3 regions of the Gottfriedia sp. NPDC058432 genome follow, and region 3 is predicted to be linked to each of the others. Evidence: riboswitches for the same ligand, from Rfam matches in the RefSeq annotation. Region 3 holds a riboswitch; each other region holds the start of a gene.

Region 1 (7,561 bases), on a different contig from region 3:
ATCATGGGAAAAATTCGAAGACTCAGTAAAAGATAAAGACAAATCACTTTATGAAAAAGTTGAAACGCCACTTCATATTATTGAAGCAGGAGTAAAGGTATCTCCATTGAATGCAGATACACTTAACCAGGCTGGTGACGAGTTGGAAAGTGTATTAAAAGAAGTTAAAGATCTAAAATAATAAAGATATAATTACTCATTGTTTTCTAAAAAAGCCTACATCGAATTTTCTTTGTGGGTTTTTTCTTGCTTTTTTTGCTCGATTTTGGGAATTTTTTCTTAGGTAAACCTTTTCATAAAATCAGGTAGACAATTAACTTGACTTAATTTAAGATAAAGATATTGATAAGGATTATCATTATTAATTGTTTATATATAATAAGTTTCGATCCGGGGGAATCACTTATGTTACTTTCAGAATTAAAAAAAGGCGAAAAAGCAAAAATAACGGACTTGTCATCACTAGGTGAGGCAGTGAAGAGACGTCTTTTAGATCTAGGGATAAGTGAAGGGGCTATGGTCTGCCTACAATGTACAATGCCGTTCAAAGGGCCTTGTATGATTGAAAATTGCGGACAATCACTTGGCATTCGATTTCATGATGCATCTGGGATAAAGGTAGAAAAAATATGTTAAATATAGCGCTTATTGGAAATCCAAATACAGGAAAAACTTCTCTATTTAATAATTTAACAGGTACATACCAATATGTAGGAAATTGGAGTGGGGTTACCGTTGAAAAAAAGGTAGGGACTATAAAAAATAAACTTGGAAATCTAATTGATTTACCAGGTATCTATTCTCTGAGCCCTCTTTCAAAAGATGAGGCCGTTGTTTCACATTTTTTTGTAAATGAAACATTTGATGGGATGATTAATATTGTTGACGCTGCTCAACTAGAGAGAAATTTAATGCTCACTCTTCAACTTCTAGAGTTTAATAAATCAATGATTATTGGTCTAAATATGGTTGATGTTGCTAAAAGGAGAGGAATTTCAATTGATCCTTCTAGTATCTCAAAGATATTAAAAGTACCAGTTATTCCAATTGATGCTAGATCGGGTAAGGGAACAGACGAAGTAAATGAAGTATTAGCGACAATTCCTCAATCTGAAGTTGAGTTTGAAATTGATTATGGAAAAATTGTTGAAGATGGTATTAAAAATATTATGACATTATTACCTACAACTTTATCTATTCCTAAAAGATGGACTGCAATACAAATCTTAGAGGGGAATAAAGAGGTAATCGAATTTATAGCTTCATCCTACGATTTTAGTAAAATTGACCAAGTAATTAAAATAACAGCGGAACAATTAAACAGTGAACAAGGTGTAGCACCTTCAAAATGGATTTATTCTGTAAGAAAAGAAATGATTTCAAATTTAATTGGTAGTTCGGTAGAGAAAGAATCGAATGAAGCAGTTACATTAACTGATCGCATTGATCGATTTGTGACACACCCAATTTTGGGTATTCCTATTTTCTTAGTAACAATGTTTTTAATGTTTAAGCTTACTTTCGATTGGTTAGGGTTACCCTTATCCGACGCATTAGATGGTTTTTTATCAGGACCTGTAACAGACTGGCTTACTAACGGCTTAAATGCAATTCATGCATCTGATTTTATCAAAGCAGTTATTCTTGATGGAATTGTTGCCGGTGTTGGTGGAGTTTTAGTCTTTGTTCCACAAATTTTTATTTTGTTTTTACTAATATCATTCCTTGAAGATTTTGGATATATGTCTCGCGCAGCTTTAGTAATGGATCGTTCGATGGAGATGGTTGGTTTAACCGGAAAGGCATTTATTCCAATGATTATAGGATTTGGTTGTAATGTACCTGGGGTTATGGCCGCTAGAACAATAGAACAGCCTAGAGAGAGACTACTCACGATTTTGTTAACACCATTAATGTCTTGTTCGGCGCGATTACCAGTATACGCACTATTCGTTGGAGCATTTTTTGCGAAAAATCAAGCAATAGTTGTTTTTTCACTGTATATACTTGGAATCGTAGTTGCATTAATTTTAGCTAAGGTTTTTTCATCTACTATATTAAAGGGTGAGTTTTCATTATTTGTCGTAGAACTTCCACCATACCGTATGCCACAAGGTAAAGCTTTATTTAGAAGCACATGGGACAAAGGGAAAGGCTTTATTCGAAAAGCTGGTACGTTTATTTTTGGTGGTTCTGTAGCTATATGGTTATTATCTTATATGGGCCCAAGTGGTTTCGGTGTTTCGATGGATGATAGCTTTTTAGCAATGATTGGGGGTATACTTACACCAATACTTTCTCCTTTAGGATTCGGTACATGGCAAGCAGGTGCTTCTTTACTAACAGGATTTTTAGCTAAAGAGGTTGTCGTATCTGCTATGAATATTATCTATCACGTGCCAAATGCACATTCTTTACAAGGAATACTGTCAACACAGTTTTCTGCACTTTCCGCATTTAGCTTTATGGTTTTTGTCTTATTGTATGTACCATGTCTAGCAACAGTTGCGACAATTCGTAAAGAGACAGGTTCAGCTAAATGGACATATTTCTCAGTTGGATATGCATTAGTTATTGCATATATATTAGCATTAATTATCTATCAAGTTGGAAGTCTCTTAGGCTACTAGAGAAAGGGGTATCTCCTTATGATTGTCAATATTATAATAGGAGCTCTTATTTTTGGATATGCAGGGTGGACACTTTTACGATATATAAAGAAAACGAAAAAAGGTAAATGTGGCTCTTGCTCGATCGCAAAAACTTGTAGTTCAAATTGTGATACAGTTAATTATTCAAAATAGCAATATGATTTTCTTTAAAGACAAAATTTAAAGGAATCAGTCTAAATACTTGAATAAATTTAGAGGATTAATTAAGATGATAAAGTAATTAAAGTAAATAATTGAATAGTACTAGGGGTGCCGTAAATGGTCGGCTGAGATTAAGACACAGGTAGTCTTTGACCCTTTAACCTGATCTGGATAATGCCAGCGTAGGAAAGTGAACGGTAGAATACATTTTTTGTATTCATAACATTGATTTGTTCGAGCACAAGTCCTTATGGGATTTGTGCTTTTTTGTATTTAAAATCAAGTTTCATCTTCTATCTGTAAGATCAAAGAGTTCTATTCATGAAATAGGGGGAAGAAAATTGAAAAAAGTATTAACGATAGCCGGCTCTGATTCAAGTGGTGGTGCAGGTATTCAAGCGGATTTAAAGACATTTTCAGCTCATCATGTTTTTGGAATGAGTGTAATTACAGCTGTAACAGCTCAAAATACGCAAGGAGTGTTCGCTGTACAAGATATGACACCAGAGATTATTGCAAGTCAGTTAGATGCAATTTTTACTGATATTGAAGTAGATGCTGTAAAAATTGGAATGGTATCTCAAATAGAGACGATTAAAGTAATTGCTGAGAAACTTAAGCAATATAAACCAAAGCAAATCGTAGTTGATCCAGTTATGGTTTCAAAAAGTGGATTTGACTTATTAAGTCCAGATGCAAAGGAAGCTTTAATTCAAGAACTCATTCCTTTAGCAACTGTTATTACGCCAAATCTTCCTGAAGCAGAAGTGATTACTGGAAGAAAAATTACAACGATTGAAGAGATGAAAGAAGCTGCTATTCAAATTCACTCATTAGGTGCAAAGAACGTCCTTGTAAAGGGTGGTCATCTAGAAGGTGAAGCGACCGATATTTGTTTTAATGGTGAGGAGTTTACAAGCTTTAACAGCGTTAGGATTAATACAATTAATACCCACGGTACAGGTTGCACTTTATCATCAGCGATTACATCTAATTTAGCAAATGAACTTGAATTAAATGAGGCAATTAGAGAGGCGAAAAACTATATAACATTAGCAATCAAACATTCCTTTTCAATTGGAAAAGGAGTAGGTCCTGTCCATCATTTCTACTCATTGTATGAAAAGGCAGGCGTTCAACATGTCTAAGCAAAATGCAAAAATGACGAAGTGGAACTTTACAACACTTTGGTTTGGTGCGGCAGTTTCTGTAGCGGAAATTATGACTGGTGCCCTAGTAGCACCACTAGGTTTTAAGAAAGGTTTAACAGCCATTTTAGTAGGGCATTTACTTGGTACACTATTGCTCATTTTAGGTGGAGTCATTGGTTCTCAGCAAAGATTGTCAGCAATGGAATCTACAAAAATTTCATTTGGTAGTTACGGTAGCTATTTGTTTTCGATTTTAAATGTTTTACAGTTACTAGGCTGGACGGCAATTATGATTTTAACAGGGGCTCGCTCTATCAATTTAGTTACAATAAAAGATTATAAATTCGATCACTTATGGGTTTGGTGTTTAGTAATTGGAGTATTAATCGCGATCTGGTTGTACTTTGGACAAAATGCTTCAAAAAAACTTAATAGTTTAGCCGTTTGTTTATTATTTGTTCTAACAATTGTACTGTGTTTTGTTATTTTTAAAAGTGATAAAATCTTAACTCAACCAAGCACTACTGGATTATCTTTTGGAGAAGCAGTTGAATTATCGGTCATAATGCCACTATCGTGGATTCCATTAATTAGTGATTATACTCGATTTGCAAAGACAACAAAGGATGGAGCAATTGGTAGTTTTATAGGTTATATGTTTGGAAGCTCTTGGATGTATATTATTGGGCTAGGCGCAGCACTGGCATTTAATGAAGTAGACCCGGTTGCTGTTTTAATGAGTGCAAATCTAGGATTATTTGCAGTTGGTATCGTTGTCCTAGCGACTGTTACAACAACATTCATGGATGCTTATTCTGCCGGAATATCAGTTACAACCATTTTTCCAAAACTAAATGGAAAACATATAGCCCTTATCGTTACAGCTATAGGAACATTATTAGCCGTTATTTTCCCAATTGAAAAGTATGAAGGATTTTTATATACAATTGGTTCATTTTTTGCGCCGCTATATGCAATTTTATTAACGGACTATTTTATCCTAAAAAGAACAAGTATAAGTAAATCGTTGAAAATTGATTGGATTGCGGTTATTACATGGATTTTAGGAGTTTTTATTTATCGTAAGTTTGTACAATTAGATTTCTTCCTTGGGGCTACTGTACCAAGTATGATTTTAATTTGTGTCATTTATATAGTTGTTCAGTTTGTTATTAATAAGCTTGTTCCAAAGCAAATCGGGGGAGAAAAAAATGTTAACTATGAATGAAATGAGTCAAATTCTTGAAAGCGTGAAAGAGAAAAAGCCTTTAGTTCATCACATTACAAATTATGTAACTGTAAATGATTGTGCAAATATGGTGTTAGCTCTAGGTGGATCACCAGTTATGGCAGATGATTTAGCCGAAGTAGAAGAAATGGTATCTTTTGCATCAGCTCTTGTTATTAATATTGGAACATTAAATGAAAGAACAATCCAATCAATGATTAAAGCTGGTAAAAAAGCTAATCAATTAGGCGTACCAGTTATATTAGATCCTGTTGGTGTAGGAGCAACTACTTTACGTACAGAAACGACTGCTAAATTATTGAAAGAAGTACGTTTTGCAGTAGTTCGTGGAAATATGTCAGAAATTAAAATGATTGCTGGCTTAAATGTTCAAATTAAAGGTGTGGATTCTGTAGCTGGTGAAGAAGACGGCGTTGAAATTGCGAAATCTCTATCAGCGAAATTAGGCTCAGTAGTTGCAATTACAGGTGCAGTAGATATAATTGCAGAACAGGACCGAGTATGTACCATTTCAAATGGAGATAAAATGCTAGCTGATGTAACTGGAACTGGATGTATGAGTACATCACTAATTGGAACTTATGCTGGTGCAACGACTGATTATTTCCTTGCAGCTGTTTCCGGTATTACTACGATGGGACTATGTGGAGAGCTTGCTAAGGCTCGCCTAACTGAAGGGCAAGGAATCGGTACATTTAAAATAAACTTATTTGATGAAGTATCTAAAGCTTCTGTTGATACACTTCTAACGGGAGGAAAAATCGAATGGCTATAACAAAAAGTAAAATAGATTATAAGCTTTATTTAGTAACGGATCGAGATGTATTAGGATCAAGAGATTTAGTTCAATCTGTTGAAGAAGCAATTAAAGGTGGAACAACGATTGTACAAATAAGAGAAAAGAATTGTAGTAGTCTAGACTTTTACAAAGTTGCTTTGCAAGTAAAAGAAGTAACTTCAAAATATAATGTTCCATTGATTATTAATGACCGTTTAGATATCGCATTGGCGATACAGGCTGATGGCTTGCATATCGGTCAAGAAGATTTACCTTTAACTGTAGCTAGACAGATTGTTGGGGAAGATATGATTATTGGTGTATCTGCATCAACATTAGAAGAAGCAATGATTGCACAGGAACAAGGTGCGGATTATGTTGGTATTGGTTCAGTGTATCCGACGAGTACAAAACTAGATGCAAAATATTTAGCACGAGATGAGTTACGAAGAATACGTGAGGCAGTAAAAATTCCAATCGTAGGCATCGGTGGAATTAATGAAAAAAACGTTTCTGAATTAATGGAAACAGATATTGATGGTGTTGCAATTGTTTCTGCGATTTTAGGAAAAGAAGATATTAAATCGGCTGCTGAGCATTTGAGTATGTTGGTTAATAAAAAATAAATTTGTATCTGGGTATCTATTACATCGTTATTTGATGGATAGGTGCCCTTTTTTATATAAAAGTATGTATTATGGGGAGATATATTAAAATGTGAAAAAATTCACAAATTATTCAATTATATCCCAGCCTTGTAACGATGTTTTCAGGTAAAATCTTCCTCAATGAGTAAATCAGTAGAAAGGGAGATTAGTAATGAAAAAGCTATTAGTCGAAGAAAAAATTATAATAGGGTTTATATTATGTATCGTTTGTTTAGGAATTTTATTACCAAAAGGCAAGGCAAATTCGTTTCAATTTAAACCGGGAGACATACTTATTTCAAAGAGTACAGCTCCTGGGGTAAGTGGAAAGGGGATAGTAGGTCATGCAGGGATCGTGATTGATTCTAAAACTGTGTTGCATATTGCTGGACCAAACAAAAAGCCATCAAAGATTTCGATAACCGAATGGCTTAGTCAATCTAAGAATCCAAGTACAAAAGTAATTAGATCAAAAAATGCGACACTGGGAACAAAGGTAGCTCAAAAAGCTAAGGATAACTTTTTAAATAAAAATATACCTTATGATTTAAACTTTACTCCAAATCCAACTAATATTAAAAAAACTTATTGTAGTGAATTAGTATGGTATTCGTATTACAAAGCAGGTTTTGAATATAAAAAGCCTAGTACTTTATCAATGGGAGGTGGAGTTTTTAAAACAGTTTGGCAGCGTCCTTCAATTATCAAACCATACGACTTCTTAAATAACTCAGCTTTACCGTATAATAACTTTCATATTGTAAAAACATTTAATTGGTAAAAAAGAGGTCGCCTCCTTTTTTTAAGGGGTTTTACCTTTTATTTTTTCATATTCTCTAGCACTATATTCAACCCCATGTAAAATATAATAATCCAATTTTACTTTATTTTTTTGGTGGTCTTTATAATAATAATAAGTTCCC
Region 2 (7,561 bases), on a different contig from region 3:
CTTCAATTGTTATTCTTTAGATGTATTACCTGCCAATAAAATTGATTCTACTTTCTCTTGTACTTCATCTGCATTTTCATCAGTTATATCTTCAATACCTTCAAGAGTTGCTTCTAACTGCTCGTCAGTTTCAGAAGATTCATTTTCATGATTTACTTCTAGTGAAGTCGCTGAAATTTGCGATTTACCTTCTTCTAGATCAATTGAATCTTCAATTTTCGCTTCTACAGCTTCAACTGCTTTTTCTGATACTTTAGAAGAGCCTTTATCAAACTTATTTAATGTAGAATCTTTAATTTCGATCCATTTATCTTTTACAAGCTGTACATTGCCTTCTAATTTCTCAACTGAGCTTTGTACTACTCTCAATTGATTTCGAACAGCACCTTTTACGATTTCTGGATCATCTTTAATTTGATTTAATTTGTTCGTTACACTTCTTCCTTTACGTGAGATCTTCTCACGATTTTCCTTGTTAAGTAGAGTAACTCCTGCACCAATTGCGACTCCGACTAGAATATTGCGTAAAGCTTTGTTACGTTTTGACATTCTACATCCTCCTCTAAACTGTTAATTGGTGTTGCTTTAAAATATGCTGAAGTAAATGAGAGCATCCTTCTGTAAGGATGTCATATACTTCATTAAAATTACCCGTATAATATGGATCAGGCACTTCCTTCCACATTGATGCTGGAACATAATCTGAAAGTAGTGAAATCTCTCCTATACAATTATTTCTTGCTAAATTCATTAAATCCTCTTTATTCTGTGCATCCATAGCAACAATATAACTAAAATATTTAAAGTCATTTTCTGTCACTTTTCGAGCTTTCATACCTTCGCAAGTTATACCTTTTTCACTCAATAAACCTTGTGTTCCCTTATGTGGAGGGTGACCTAAATGCCAATCTCCAGTACCAGCTGAGTCTATCATAAATTGTTTATCTAACCCTTTTTCTGTCACTAAATGACGAAAAACAGCCTCAGCCATTGGCGATCGACAAATGTTACCTAAACAGACAAATAATACTTGAATCATCTAAAATGTCTCCTTCAAATTATTTACACTTTCTGCCAAAATTTAGCTGTTCTTTCGTATTCATTCTACACGGTAAATTTTAAAATGAAAAGCAAGCCATTGTGAATAATTTATGGCAAGGATAAATAAGATAATGGTTATAATGCTTATTTTTTACATAATAGCTATGATTACACTCATTTTTTAAAAATAATTTTAATTACTAACTAAATAGTTAACTTTATTAGTGTTCTACGTGAGTACCATTAACAATAGGCAAAATTTTTTTAATTTTTACGGATAAATTAATTGTATTTTTAAATGACCTTGACTATATTTAGTAAAGACAACTAAATGTAAGCTAAACCACAAGGGGAGCCATTTGGCTGAGAGTGAATAGATTAACTATTCTTACCCTCTGAACCTGTTAGTTAGGACTAACGTAGGGATGTGGCACGATGAAAAAGCAACGCCGGGATCATCATGCTACCCAGTATTGCTTTTTTTATTTATTCCTACTGATATCTCCTTACAAAGTGTTTCACTACATAAGTTGTCCATGAGATAAAGGGGGAAATATATATATGAAGACATCAAAGATTCAATTAATGACAGAAATAGCGATGTGTGCAGCTCTAGCAATCGTTTTTGATTTCTTACCATTGTTTACTGCTCCTCAAGGTGGTTCTGTATCATTATCAATGATTCCAGTTTTTCTAATTGCTTTTCGTTGGGGATTAAAGCAAGGTTTAATTACTGGTCTATTATTAGCAGCATTACAAATCGTTACAAAGCTATATTTTGTTCATCCAATCCAAGTATTTTTAGACTATATTCTAGCATTTACAAGTCTCGGATTAGCTGGACTTGTATATCAACAAATAAAAATTAGTTTAGCAAATGGCAATAAAAAAAGTGCAGCAGCCTATATAATTTTAGGAACTTTTATCGGCTCACTAGCTCGTTTCATCTCCCATTTTATTGCTGGAATCGTATTTTACGGTTCATACGCTCCAAAAGGAACACCAGTATCACTTTATTCATTAGTATATAATGCTTGGTACATGGTTCCTTCTTTTATTATTAGTGCAGTTCTATTAATCATTTTACTTTCTTCTGCACCAGTACTTGTACATGTTAAAAAGAATCGAAATCAAGCAGCATAAGTTTTTAGCCAGTCTAAAGTTCCAAAGCGTACAAATAAGTAAGTACAAGATACCCCACCGAGTAGTCATTTTTTACTTACTCGATGGGGTATTTACTTTCATTTTAACATCTATATAGGAAGTTTCTTAATTTTATAGTGGTGCATCTACTAATGTCCATGTTAATGTTGTTTTATATTTGGCACCTACTTCTTTATAAGCTGCACCAGGCACAAAAAGGGTTATGCTAGATGAATTCTGTCCATATGCAATTGTCCATGTTCCAAGTCCCTTCCCTTCATCTGCGTAAGCTAGATTCTGGGCACCGCCACCGGGAACCAATGTCAATGTATTAGCTACTGGTTTATACTGAGCTTCAGTGGATGAGTTTAAAAAAGGATTATTTAATTTTAAAACCGCACCTGTTAATTCATTATTACCACTCTTGAATTGTTCATTTTGCTGTACTGTTAGTTTCCATCCAGTTTTTGTTCTACGATGGTCTGTTACTTGAATAAAATTTGGTACTTTAATGATTGAACCATCTGAAGTTTGTTTTACTTCATCTAATTGAGCAGTATAAACTTCATTTTTACCTGAAGTTTCCTGCACACCAAAATTGAAATTTGACACATAGTCAATACTTAATGAACTCTTTGTTCCTGGTTCATGAGGATTCTCTGGATCAGTTGGGTTAACTGGCTCAACTGGACTTGTTGGGTTTGTTGGATCGACTGGATTTTTCGTTTCTGCCGTTACTGTTACATTTGTATCTGTACTCGTATTACCTGCGACATCTGTTGCAGTTGCACGTACTACATCCCCAGCATACAATGCCCACTGTGGTACGTGTACGGAGAATGAACCATCCGCTCCTGCCTTTGTCGTTAAAAATGATTGGTCAGGTAACGTTATTTTCACAGTACTATTCGCCTCTGTTGTTCCCGTTATACTTGTACTGATATCTGTAATCGGATTTACAACTGGCGGTAAAATAGTTTTGTCTACTGTAAAGTGTAGAATTGTTTGATTACTTGCTTTATCAGTGATGACTAATGTGTATTCACCATCAGCTGGATTTATTGTGCCAGAAGAAATGGTTGTCCCATTTAATTTAGCTGTATCAATACCACTTAGTGCATCACTGAATGTAATGTTTGTTGCTGTTTTTTTATTATATAATTGTCCGTCAGCATAGTTGGTAATAGGTGCTTCTTTATCAATCCTTACTGAAAATTTAGCTCCTGGATCAGTTAGTGGATTACTTTGGTTTCCAGAATCATCTTTTGCTCTAATTAGAATATTTGTCGTACCTTGGGTTGAAACAGTATAATCAACGCCTGTTGAGGTAGCATTACTTAAACCAGCTTTACTCCAAGTGTCACCATTATCTGTTGAAACTTCGTACGATGCTGGATCGACCCCATGATCATCAGTTGCTGTAAAGTGAATTGTCGTGTTTTTATTGGTCCATGATGCACCACCTGTGTAGCCTTCTGGTATGGTAATAGTAGCATCCGTTATTTTTGGTGCCTTAGTATCTAGTACTGTAACAGAAACATGATCAACCTGAAAGATTTGAAATCCACTACCATCAAGAGCATCTTTTATACCGTCTTCAAAAGCAATGCTAAAATTTACTTTAGTTCCGATTGCAGTGAAAGTAGTCGTTACATTTTGAGGACCTGTGTAGTCTCTCCATTCTCTATCTGTCGTTATAGAGGTACCACTTGCTGTGTCAGTTACAAACCAAGTATACCTAGGATGGGTATTCGTATGTTCAATAAGTTTAAAAGGAAACTTTAAGATATAAGTTTGTCCTGGAATTGTGTTAATCGATTGCCTCATAACCATATACTCTTGGGAATCTACAGTGTTTAATACTTTTAATAAAATCCCACCCCCTGGAACAGGTTTAACATAACTTTTTGGGTTGACTTCACCAAAAACCTTATACCAGCCGTCACCTTGATCCTCTAAATTGGAGCTATAAGGACCTTGAATTTGGCTTTTATTTAAATACGCCACAAATGACCAATTTGGAAAAGTAGTTGTTTGACGATCAAAATTAAATGTAGGGTTTTGGACCAAGTTTGGAAATGTTGCCGCTTCTGTAATAGTTGGTTTAAGTAGTCCCTTTAATCCAAGTAGTCTCGGTTGCATCCCACTCGTCATGATGACAAAAATGGATGCTAAAACAATCGCTTTAAAAAATCGTTTTCTTTTTTTTACCATTATGTTTCTCCATTTCCAAAATAATAATTTTTTTCACTCTTTTTCTATTTTCATGAAACGTCTACTTAAAATTAAACATAAGTATGACGAGTAATAGGAATTAAATACCGCCAATGAAGTACCAAATTTTTTGATCTTTTTCCCAATCTGAATTCTTAAATTCCTCCGCTGACGTCCTTAATGTAAACACTAGTTGCCTTTTATTTCAAAACTTTGATTCTTGTTGAACTCATAGTTAAATATGTGAAAAATGTAACATGATTATAATCGATCGTTCAACGACATTTTTTACCTTTGTCAACGGTAATAGCGTTGAGTTTTAACTTGTTTTTTGTTTTGGTAATTCTTCTTAATTTTTTAGGTATAACTGCTACAAATGAAGATGTCACTTGCTTTTAGTTAAACCGATCCAACCAAATAGTAAAAATATTTTATCCACATTTTAAATATGCATTTAAATTTTGAACACTTTGTGAATTTTGGTTATCTGTCCTTTTCTTCAATCATATATATGAATATAGAAAAGTTTTGAAGGGGGTTTTAACATTGGTCTATGATGTAATCATCTTTTTCTTTTTTGTCATTATTCTTCTTGGTATGATTGGGTCATTATTCTTATTATTGAAGAAAGCTTTAAATGAGGATGATGCACTTAGAATTGAACCTAAGCCCGCCCTTCCTGAAGAGAGCGTACATTCATAGCTAAAATAAGAGGATGTCCCAAAAGTATAAACTTTTTGGGGCATCCTCTTTTTTGTTTTTCCTTAAATATAAGCCTGTTTTGAGTAAGTATTTTCGTCTATATGTTTTTTAATTACTCATGATCTTTTCTTATGTAACCAAAAATCCTATCTCCATCCACCCCTCCAATAGGATGAGGTTTTTTTATTTCAATATAATGCTATTTACAATTTAACGTTAATTTTACTAATTGTTGTCTTAGCTATCAAATATTACCATGACTATTCTTACTCAATATCAGTTAAGATGGGTTATATGGTTTTTTAATCTTTTACATCATTTAGAGGAGGGATTTTAATGGATACATCATCCATCTCAAAAACGACTGTTGATGTGCTAAATAAGCAAATAGCAGACTGGAATATTCTATTTGTAAAGTTACATAACTATCATTGGTATGTAAAAGGTCCAAATTTTTTCACTCTACACACTAAATTTGAGGAATTTTACAACGAGGCAAGTTTACATATTGATGAACTAGCAGAGCGAGTGTTAATAATTGGTGGAAAACCACTAGCTACAATGAGAGAGTATCTTGATACTTCAAGCCTTAAAGAAGCCAATAAGAATATTACTTCTGATGAAATGGTTCAGGACATTACTAAGGACTATAACTATTTAATTGAAGAATTAAAAGATGGCATGGAAATTGCAGAGTCTGAAAATGATTCAGTTACTCATGATTTATTATTAGCCATTCGTGAACAGCTTGCAAAGCATGTTTGGATGTTAACGGCCTACTTAAATTAAGTTAAAACTTAAGATTAAATTAAGAAAAGCAGTATAAAATAAAATGGTTTATTCATCCTTTTATCTTTATACTGCTTTTTTTTCTAATTTAAAGCCTAAATGAGATGTAGTAGATTAATATTTTTTAATGTAATTCTTATTTTCCAGTGTAAAAACAGGTAATATGAACTAGGAATATCAAACTACAAATTGCACACCGAATATATTTTTTTCCCTATATTAATGCATTTTCCGACAAAAACCTCTATTTTTCACCATTGTTTTCAAACACTACTATTTATCTATTCTAACAATTGTTTTGTAAACGTTTTCATTTTGTATTTCCCTTACTCTCCCTTATTTTATATAGTCTATCAACCTTTCCATCGAATCACTGTGACATTTTTTCCCTATGAATTTACTAGTTAATCCGAATTTCGAATGAATTATAGTCAAAAAGGACTATATATTACATAAAATGTTTTCATATTGAAACATTCGCGTAATAATATTATACTTATGAAAATTCTAAATAAACCAACAATTTAGCTCATGAAATCTCGAAAGGAGACACGAAATGTCAAAACCTCTTTTGGAAATCGAACATTTAACGACATCGTTTCGTATAAACAACCAATACTATCCTGCTGTGGATGATGTATCACTTACTGTCCATGAAAATGAAGTTCTTGCAATTGTGGGTGAATCAGGCTGCGGTAAAAGTGCACTAGCCCTATCAATCCTAGGACTACATTCAAATAATCGTACAAAAATGAATGGATCGATCTCTTACAAGGGCACAAATTTACTAACGCTTAATGATAGTAAATTGAATAAAATTCGAGGAAAGGAAATCGGAATGATTTTCCAAGAACCTCTTACTGCTCTAAACCCGTTAATGACGATTGGTAAACAAATTGAAGAAAATCTAGATTTCCATACTGATCTTTCACGCTCACAAAAAAAGGATCGTGCATTAGAGCTACTAGATCAAGTTGGAATCCCGAAGCCAGAGGTTACTTATAAACAGTACCCGCATGAATTATCTGGTGGTATGAGACAACGTGCTATGATTTCAATTGCTATTGCATGTAACCCTTCGTTCATTATTGCAGACGAGCCAACTACTGCCTTAGATGTAACGATTCAAGCCCAGATACTAGATTTACTAAAAGAAATTCAAAAGAAAACGAAATTAGGCATCATTTTAATTACGCATGACTTAAGTGTTGTTGCAGAAGTAGCAGACCGTGTTGCTGTTATGTATGCTGGACAAATTATAGAGACTGGTTCAGTAGAAGAAATACTAAATAATCCATTACACCCATATACACGCTCACTATTAAACTCTATTCCTACTACTCATTCAAAAAATCAAAGACTTCATATTATTGAAGGTACAGTTCCACCTTTAGACAAACTACCTAGAACAGGCTGCCGATTCAGCCACCGTATTCCTTGGATTCAAAATTATGCTCATGAAAATCAACCTATCTTGCACGAAGTTAAACCAAATCATTATGTACGTTGTTCTTGTTATAAGCATTTCCATTTCAAGAACGAGAAAGGAGCACCGATCGTAAATGTCTCTATTAAAGGTTGATAACTTAAAAGTACACTACCCTATTCGTGGTGGTATTTTTCGAACAGTTGTAGATCATGTTCGAGCTGTTGATGGAATTTCATTTGAACT
Region 3 (7,561 bases):
TTAGAGATTTCCCAATTATCTCTAAACTGTATTTAGATGGAAAATTTAATCTAGATGATCTGGTTTTAGATCGAATTAAGTTAGACGATATTAACTCAGCGTTTGATTCCTTCCATGATAGTTGCTGTATTAATGTTGGAAGAACAGTTATTGAATTTCCAATCGTTGAAGAATCTAACTTAACATTAGCGGGTTCAGTGGGGAATGAGTCTAATTAATTTATGAGATTGTTTATAATTGACCCTTTCAAAGACTATTATATTATTAGTCTTCGAAAGGGTATTTTTCTATTTCAACCTAAAACTTTGCGATAGAGTTCTTTAGCAACAGATGCTTCTTTTGTACCGTGAATAATTGCTCGACCGTCTTTAAATAAAACAATGCGATGATCTTCATAAGTACATGATAATAAATAAGGATTTACGATCAAATCATTTACTAACCCTTGTAATCTTTCAGAAAGGTTAGTTAGTGTTGGAATTTTAGGAGATGATACTCTTAATTGGACTGCATCTCTTCCACATAAAACATATGACTTCATATGGTCATCATCTTTTAAAAATGGGTAACTTCTTATAGAGCCACATGTTGCACAATTATTATTTTTTAATTTTTCGATGTTTATATCTGACTTTTCATACTTCCAAACATCAATCGATTGTAAGATTGGTGAAAGTTCATGGTTAGTAAGATATTGCAGGGCATAGGTTACTTGGTAGGCAGCAATCATTTGCACAATTGGACTGATTACTCCTACTGTATCGCAAGTCATATTTAAAGTTGGTATATGATTTAATAAACAGTTAAGACAAGGAGTTTTCCCTGGAATAATTGGAAACGAGAGGCCATAGCTTCCAACACACGCACCAAAAATAAAGGGGATCCCATGCTTAATTGCTGCATCATTCACAACCATTCTAGTTTCAAAATTATCTGTTGCATCGAGAATGATTGTTTGGCCTTTAATCAACTCTTCAATATTAAGACTAGTAATATCTTTTATTAAACTAGTAATCGAAACTTCACTATTAATTTGTTGAAGTCGATTTTTAGCTGCAATTACTTTAGGTAGTTTATTTCTAGCATCCTCTTCTGTATAAAGAGACTGCCTTTGTAAATTACTCCATTCAACGTAATCACGATCAACAATTGTTATATTTCCAATGCCCGCTCTTACAAGCATTTCTGCTATTGATGAGCCTAGTGCACCAACACCAATAATAATGGCACTAGCTTTTTGTAAGTTTGATTGGCGATCTCTTCCTAAAAATAATTCTTGCTTTGCATAACGGTTTGTCAAGAATTCACCAACCCTGTGATTGGGCTACTAGCTTCACCATAATTTTTTTCATCAATTCTTCCTGCCTCATAACCAAGTCTTCCAGCTTCAATAGCAAGCTTCATCGCAACTGCCATTTTTACAGGATCTTTTGCATTAGAAACCGCAGTATTTAAAAGGACTCCATCAGCACCTAGCTCCATTGCAAAAGCTGCATCTTTTGGCGACCCGATACCGGCATCTACTATAACAGGTACATTCGATTGCTCAATGATAAATTTAAGATTAAGTGGATTAATAATTCCTTTTCCGGAACCGATAGGAGATGCACCTGGCATAATCGCATGTACACCAAGTTCTTCTAGTCTTCTTGCTAGCACAACATCATCGGAAGTATAAGGTAATACAACAAATCCTTCGTTTAATAGCATTTCTGATGCTTTCAATGTTTCGATTGGATCAGGTAATAATGATTTATCACACCCAATTACTTCTACCTTGATCATATCGCATAAGCCAGATGCTTTTGCCAATCTTGCAATTCTAACAGCCTCTTCGGCAGTTTTTGCACCAGCAGTATTAGGCAATAATTTATACTTTGTTAAATCTAGTTGTTCTAGAAAATTTGGTTGAGATTCCTCAAAAATATTCATTCTTCTAACAGCAAAAGTTAGGATCTCGGCTTTCGATACTTCAACAGCTTCTTTCTGGACTTCAAATGAAGGGTATTTTCCTGTTCCTAATAATAATCTTGAATGAAATGTATGATTTCCTACTTTTAACATGATTAGCCACCACCTACAAAATGTATTAATTCTACAGAATCTCCGTTAGAGAGATGAGTTAATGAATACTGTTCTTTATAAATAATTTCTTTATTAACCTCGACAATAACAATTCGGTTTTCTAATTGATATTCATTAAGCAAATCCTGAATTGTACAGGTTTTGCTGGAAATGTTGATGTTCTTTCCGTTTAATCTTATTTCCAAGTGTTTACACCTCCAAAACATAAAAATTAACGATTGATTTTAAATGCTTCGATCCAGTTACGATCGACTTTTCGTTTAAGGATTAAATCTCGAATTAATTTTCCAGTTGCTGGTGCAAGCAAAATACCATTTCGAAAATGGCCGGTCGCAAATAAGATTTGATCTTCTTCGGGATGAATTCCAATAAAGGGATTATAGTCGAGAGTTCGCGGTCGTAATCCTGCCCAAAATGAATCAATTTTCATGTCTTCAATTTCGGGAAGCATTTTTTTAGCGCTTTGTATTAATGACTCAATCCCCCTTAAGCTAGGGTTCTCATTCCATTCGTTATCGATCATCGTAGCTCCGATGACAAGGCGACCGTCATTCCTTGGAACAATATAATTTTGTTCATGGAAAAGAGTATGTTTTAATGCAACCTTTTCACTTCTGACCGCGATGCATTCACCTTTAACGGGAATAATTTCATGATGTAATCCAAGCTGCCCAAACAATGAATTACTCCAAACACCACTTGCAACTACAAGAGTTTTTGCTTCAAAATTGCCATTTGTAGTTTTAATTAAATAATGTGAATCATTTTTTTGAATCTGAAATACATGAGTATATTCAAATATAGATGCACCTAAAATTTGAGCACTCTTGCAAAACGCGTTACAGACAGAAACAGGTAATACATTCACGTCGTCTTCAATATAAGCTGCTCCAATTATGTTTGGATGGACACCAGGTATCTGTTTTTTTAACTCCTCATGGTTATACCAAAGTGCCGAAGTTTGAGTGAGTAGTGGAGTTAATTGTTTTTTTTCTAAATCGGTATAAGCTAGTTTGAAAATGCCACCTTTTTTTAGTTCAATATCGATTCCACATAACTCTTTTAATTCTTCTTGAAGTTGAAAATAAGTTAATTGACTGTTTCTAGCAAAAGTAAAAAATGACTCGGACTGATCCCACTCTGAATGGGCACCAAGCATTCCTGCAGCTGCCTTAGTTGTTTTCTGTCCAACTTGCTGTTCTTCAAGAACTGCGACATTAATGTTTTCTTTCGCTAGATAATAAGCAATGGAACAACCTATTATTCCACCACCAATTACTACAACATCAAATTTCTTGTTCATAAGCGAATTTACACCTTTCAAAATATTGCAGAGCAGCTTCTAGTGGATTTCGGGCAGAAAAAATGCCAGACATTACAGCTATACCATCAATATCGTTCTCTTTTAGAACTTGGATATGTTCAGGTAATATACCGCCGACTGCATAGATTGGTATAGTTAACGTTTTTTTCATTTCTGGAATTAGTTCAATCCCATTAGGTGTTAATCCATTTTTACACTCTGTTTCAAAACAATGACCGTACAGAATATAGTCAGCTTTATCATTTTCTGCCTGAATTGCTTCAGTAAGTGTGTGGACTGATTTTCCTACTCGTAAATTAGGAAAATATTCTTTTACATCAACAAGTGGAAGACCATGTCCTGGTAAGTGAATATTTGATAGGTTAGAGAAAATAGCTATATCTAAACGATCATTTAAAACGATTTTTTTCATATCTACTTTGTTCATTTTTAGTAGATTTAAGAGTGATATTAGCTCGATTGCCTTTTTCGATTTTTCGCGAATATGTACATAGTCGACTGCATCGATTATTTGAATTATTTTTGTAGCAAGTACTTCGACTGAGTGCTGATCATCTGTAATTGCAATAAGTTCCATTTCCCAGCCTCTTTCATTATCAAAATTTTTTCAACAAAAAAACCACTTTCCTAAAACAAAGAAAGTGGTTACATTGCACGCGAAAAAAGTATAAAATGCGCCACTTTCCTACGCAGGTACTAGCCTGTTCAGGTTTTGAGGGTTTAAAAGTAACTACTTTATTCTCAGCCCTTATCAAGGGATCCCCTAGTGATGAATATGTTTGAAAATTAATCTTAGCATAGCATATAAAAAATAATATTCAATACTAAATTTATTTTTACTAGTCCAATTTTATTACCAGAAATTGGGCTTGAAGTATAGTAAAATCAAGTATTTTCGGGAGTATAAAAAAACCAAAAAAATTTTTTATTTGGAATTTCTGTAAAAATTTAGGGAAATAAAAACATTTACATTTTAAATTTGTGGGTTTATATTTAGTTTTGAACAAGTTAATAGATTGACTAGGGGTGTCCAATTAGTTGGGCTGAGAGAGAAACGCGATTAAGTTTCTTAACCCTCAGGACCTGATCTGGTTCATACCAGCGTGGGGAAGTTAGAAATTTCTCATTAATGATTTCATAATTGTTAATGTAGTTTTGCTAACACCTAGCCGGGTCTTAAAAATAAGATTCCGGCTTTTTTCATGCTTTAAATGAATTGGATTTCGTCCTTTTTAAACTAATTAAAAAGGGGAATGAAATCAAATGAACAATTCTGTAAATGAAATGAATTTTTCCATCATGTCTAGTTTTTCAGGGAGTAAGAAGGTATATGTTGAAGGATCTAGATCTGACATTAAGGTGCCAATGCGTGAGATTCAATTAAGCCCAACAACTGGCACTTTTGGAGAAGAAGAAAATGCTCCAGTTAGAGTATACGACACTAGCGGACCTTACACAGATTCAGCTAGCTCAGTTGATATTCGAAATGGACTTAAGGCGATTAGACAAAATTGGGTAATTGAACGAAATGATGTTGAAGAGTATGAAGGGCGCGAAATAAAGCCTGAAGATAATGGATATAGAAAAGAGTCAGATCAACATAATGTTGAAGTATTTAAAGGGTTAAAAAGAAAACCGTTACGAGCAAAGGAGAATGGAAATATTACTCAAATGCATTATGCTCGAAAAGGAATTATTACACCTGAAATGGAATTTATTGCGATTCGAGAAAATGTTTCGGCTGAATTTGTTCGTGATGAAGTTGCTAAGGGAAGAGCTGTCATTCCATCGAATATTAATCACCCTGAAAGTGAGCCAATGATCATCGGTCGTAATTTTCATGTGAAAATTAATGCCAATATAGGTAATTCAGCGGTTACGTCTTCAATCGAAGAAGAAGTAGAAAAAATGACATGGGCTACTCGCTGGGGTGCGGATACGATGATGGATCTTTCTACTGGTAAGAATATTCATACAACACGTGAATGGATTATCCGAAACTCTCCAGTACCAGTAGGGACAGTTCCGATTTATCAAGCGCTTGAAAAAGTTAATGGAATCGCTGAAGATTTAAGCTGGGAAGTGTTTAGAGATACACTAATCGAGCAAGCGGAACAAGGTGTAGACTATTTTACAATTCACGCGGGTGTATTATTACGCTATATTCCATTAACGGCAAAACGAGTGACAGGAATTGTATCTCGTGGAGGGTCTATTTTGGCTCAATGGTGTTTAGCTCATCATAAAGAGAATTTTTTGTATACTCATTTTGAAGAAATTTGTGAAATTATGAAGCGTTATGACGTAACATTCTCTTTAGGAGATGGACTGAGACCAGGCTCAATTGCCGATGCAAATGACGAAGCACAATTTTCTGAGTTAGAAACACTTGGTGAGTTAACGAAAATTGCATGGAAGCACGATGTTCAAGTTATGATTGAAGGACCGGGACATGTACCAATGCACTTAATTAAAGAGAATATGGATAAACAATTAGAAATTTGTCAGGAAGCGCCATTTTATACTTTAGGACCGCTAACGACTGATATTGCACCTGGATACGATCATATTACATCAGCAATCGGTGCAGCAATGATTGGTTGGTTTGGTACTGCAATGCTTTGTTATGTAACTCCGAAAGAGCATTTAGGTCTTCCAAATAAAGAAGACGTAAGAGTAGGAGTTATTACATACAAAATAGCGGCGCATGCAGCTGACTTAGCAAAAGGACACCCTGGTGCACAAAAAAGAGATGATGCACTTTCAAAAGCTAGATTTGAATTTAGATGGCGTGATCAATTTAATCTTTCTCTTGATCCTGAAAGAGCAATTGAATATCATGATGAAACATTACCTGCCGAAGGAGCTAAAACAGCGCATTTTTGTTCAATGTGTGGTCCAAAATTCTGTAGTATGAGAATTTCACAAGATATTCGAGATATAGTAAAACAAGAAGAACTTCAGAATGGTTCAATCATTGAAGAAGGAATGAAAGAAAAAGCACTTGAATTTAGAAAACAAGGCGGGGAAATCTATCAATAAGGGTGTGAGCCTTATATGAATAGGGTAGAAGAAATCATAAACGAGATAAAACAATTGGAAGAATATATGCAACACTTAAAAATAGAACTGAAAACGATTCAAAAAAATTGTGACCACGATTTTTTGAAGAAAGATACGATACAAGAATGTCTTAAATGCAGTTTAATTGAGAGCTTATGTTGGTAATAGGTATTAACACTGCAAAAACAAATCCCAAAATAAAGAGGTTTGTTTTTGCAGATTGTTGAAATAGAAAATGGACAATAGGGAAAACGGAAATTAAATGAACATTTATTAATGATGAAATTATTATTTTTTGGATGATCTTGTAATGGTTTTTTTCAGAAGTTAAAGGATTGAGCTTATTTTTAGAAAAACAAATTTAATTGATTAGTTTATTAATGAATGTTCGATAGTAATTGACCTGCAAACTGATTAATAAACAACTATTAGGACTCTAAGTAAAGGCTATTTGAATAGGTTTTATTGCAGACCTTTTTTTGATGAATAAGTTGATTGGAACGGAGGTGTGCTCGACTCCTATGGGATAAGCGGGAAGGCTGAGACCCCGCAGGCTTGCCGAGGAGGCTAAAGAATCTCGCCCCATGGAAAGCGAGCATACTGTAGTGGAAATCAACATCACTCTACTCCTTTTACGAAAATTGGGTAATTAATTGACAAGTATTTTTTTCAATACCGAGAAAAAACAAACCTCAAAACAAAGAGGTTTGTTTTTTTACTCGAAAATTAATGTTCTGACAAACTATTGATTGAAACTTCTTCCTCTCGATCTGGTTGACCTAGCGGATAGATTCTAGCAGTTTCATTTGTTTCATCAACATGTTGAATGTAAATTGGCACTCCATTATATGTCACATTAGCCATTTCAGGTGAAGAAGCAATTTCTTGAGCTCGTTGTTTATTCATACATAACCTCCTCTACATTAATAATTGAAACCTAACATATTATTAACAGAGGTATACTTGAGTATTCATAATTAAGTACAAGCTTTTTTAAAAATAAAAAAACTCCTGTTAAAACTTAACAGGAGTTTTATAGTTTTTAATGATTACCAGTGATGTCCATGTCCATATCCATATCCGTCATAT

What was found. Region 3 has a riboswitch for thiamine pyrophosphate ahead of thiC (phosphomethylpyrimidine synthase ThiC). Riboswitches for the same ligand answer to the same signal wherever they lie in the genome.
Region 1: linked by a shared signal. The riboswitch ahead of thiD (bifunctional hydroxymethylpyrimidine kinase/phosphomethylpyrimidine kinase) and the one ahead of thiC (phosphomethylpyrimidine synthase ThiC) in region 3 are both predicted to bind thiamine pyrophosphate.
Region 2: linked by a shared signal. The riboswitch ahead of thiT (energy-coupled thiamine transporter ThiT) and the one ahead of thiC (phosphomethylpyrimidine synthase ThiC) in region 3 are both predicted to bind thiamine pyrophosphate.

What each region holds. Positions count from the first base shown of each region.
Region 1 covers NZ_JBHXLC010000002.1:112,745-120,305, forward strand. Annotated here, with positions in the region: gene ACFWM3_RS02775 (hypothetical protein) at 1-181, shown strand, start outside; gene ACFWM3_RS02780 (FeoA family protein) at 406-636, shown strand; gene feoB (ferrous iron transport protein B) at 630-2,630, shown strand; gene ACFWM3_RS02790 (FeoB-associated Cys-rich membrane protein) at 2,649-2,804, shown strand; TPP riboswitch at 2,908-3,019, shown strand; gene thiD (bifunctional hydroxymethylpyrimidine kinase/phosphomethylpyrimidine kinase) at 3,155-3,961, shown strand; gene cytX (putative hydroxymethylpyrimidine transporter CytX) at 3,954-5,192, shown strand; gene thiM (hydroxyethylthiazole kinase) at 5,176-5,988, shown strand; gene thiE (thiamine phosphate synthase) at 5,979-6,617, shown strand; gene ACFWM3_RS02815 (YiiX/YebB-like N1pC/P60 family cysteine hydrolase) at 6,811-7,419, shown strand; gene ACFWM3_RS02820 (hypothetical protein) at 7,441-7,561, opposite strand, start outside.
Region 2 covers NZ_JBHXLC010000007.1:107,558-115,118, reverse strand. Annotated here, with positions in the region: gene ACFWM3_RS09295 (hypothetical protein) at 10-549, opposite strand; gene ACFWM3_RS09290 (low molecular weight protein-tyrosine-phosphatase) at 563-1,039, opposite strand; TPP riboswitch at 1,380-1,484, shown strand; gene thiT (energy-coupled thiamine transporter ThiT) at 1,603-2,184, shown strand; gene ACFWM3_RS09280 (WxL domain-containing protein) at 2,317-4,398, opposite strand; gene ACFWM3_RS09275 (hypothetical protein) at 4,945-5,100, shown strand; gene ACFWM3_RS09270 (Dps family protein) at 5,452-5,889, shown strand; gene ACFWM3_RS09265 (ABC transporter ATP-binding protein) at 6,446-7,471, shown strand; gene ACFWM3_RS09260 (ABC transporter ATP-binding protein) at 7,452-7,561, shown strand, end outside.
Region 3 covers NZ_JBHXLC010000011.1:21,206-28,766, reverse strand. Annotated here, with positions in the region: gene ACFWM3_RS12890 (Zn-dependent alcohol dehydrogenase) at 1-218, shown strand, start outside; gene ACFWM3_RS12885 (ThiF family adenylyltransferase) at 293-1,300, opposite strand; gene ACFWM3_RS12880 (thiazole synthase) at 1,297-2,064, opposite strand; gene thiS (sulfur carrier protein ThiS) at 2,067-2,270, opposite strand; gene thiO (glycine oxidase ThiO) at 2,297-3,388, opposite strand; gene ACFWM3_RS12865 (thiamine phosphate synthase) at 3,372-3,986, opposite strand; TPP riboswitch at 4,075-4,184, opposite strand; TPP riboswitch at 4,422-4,536, shown strand; gene thiC (phosphomethylpyrimidine synthase ThiC) at 4,673-6,451, shown strand; gene ACFWM3_RS12855 (small acid-soluble spore protein H) at 7,199-7,378, opposite strand; gene ACFWM3_RS12850 (YjcZ family sporulation protein) at 7,522-7,561, opposite strand, start outside.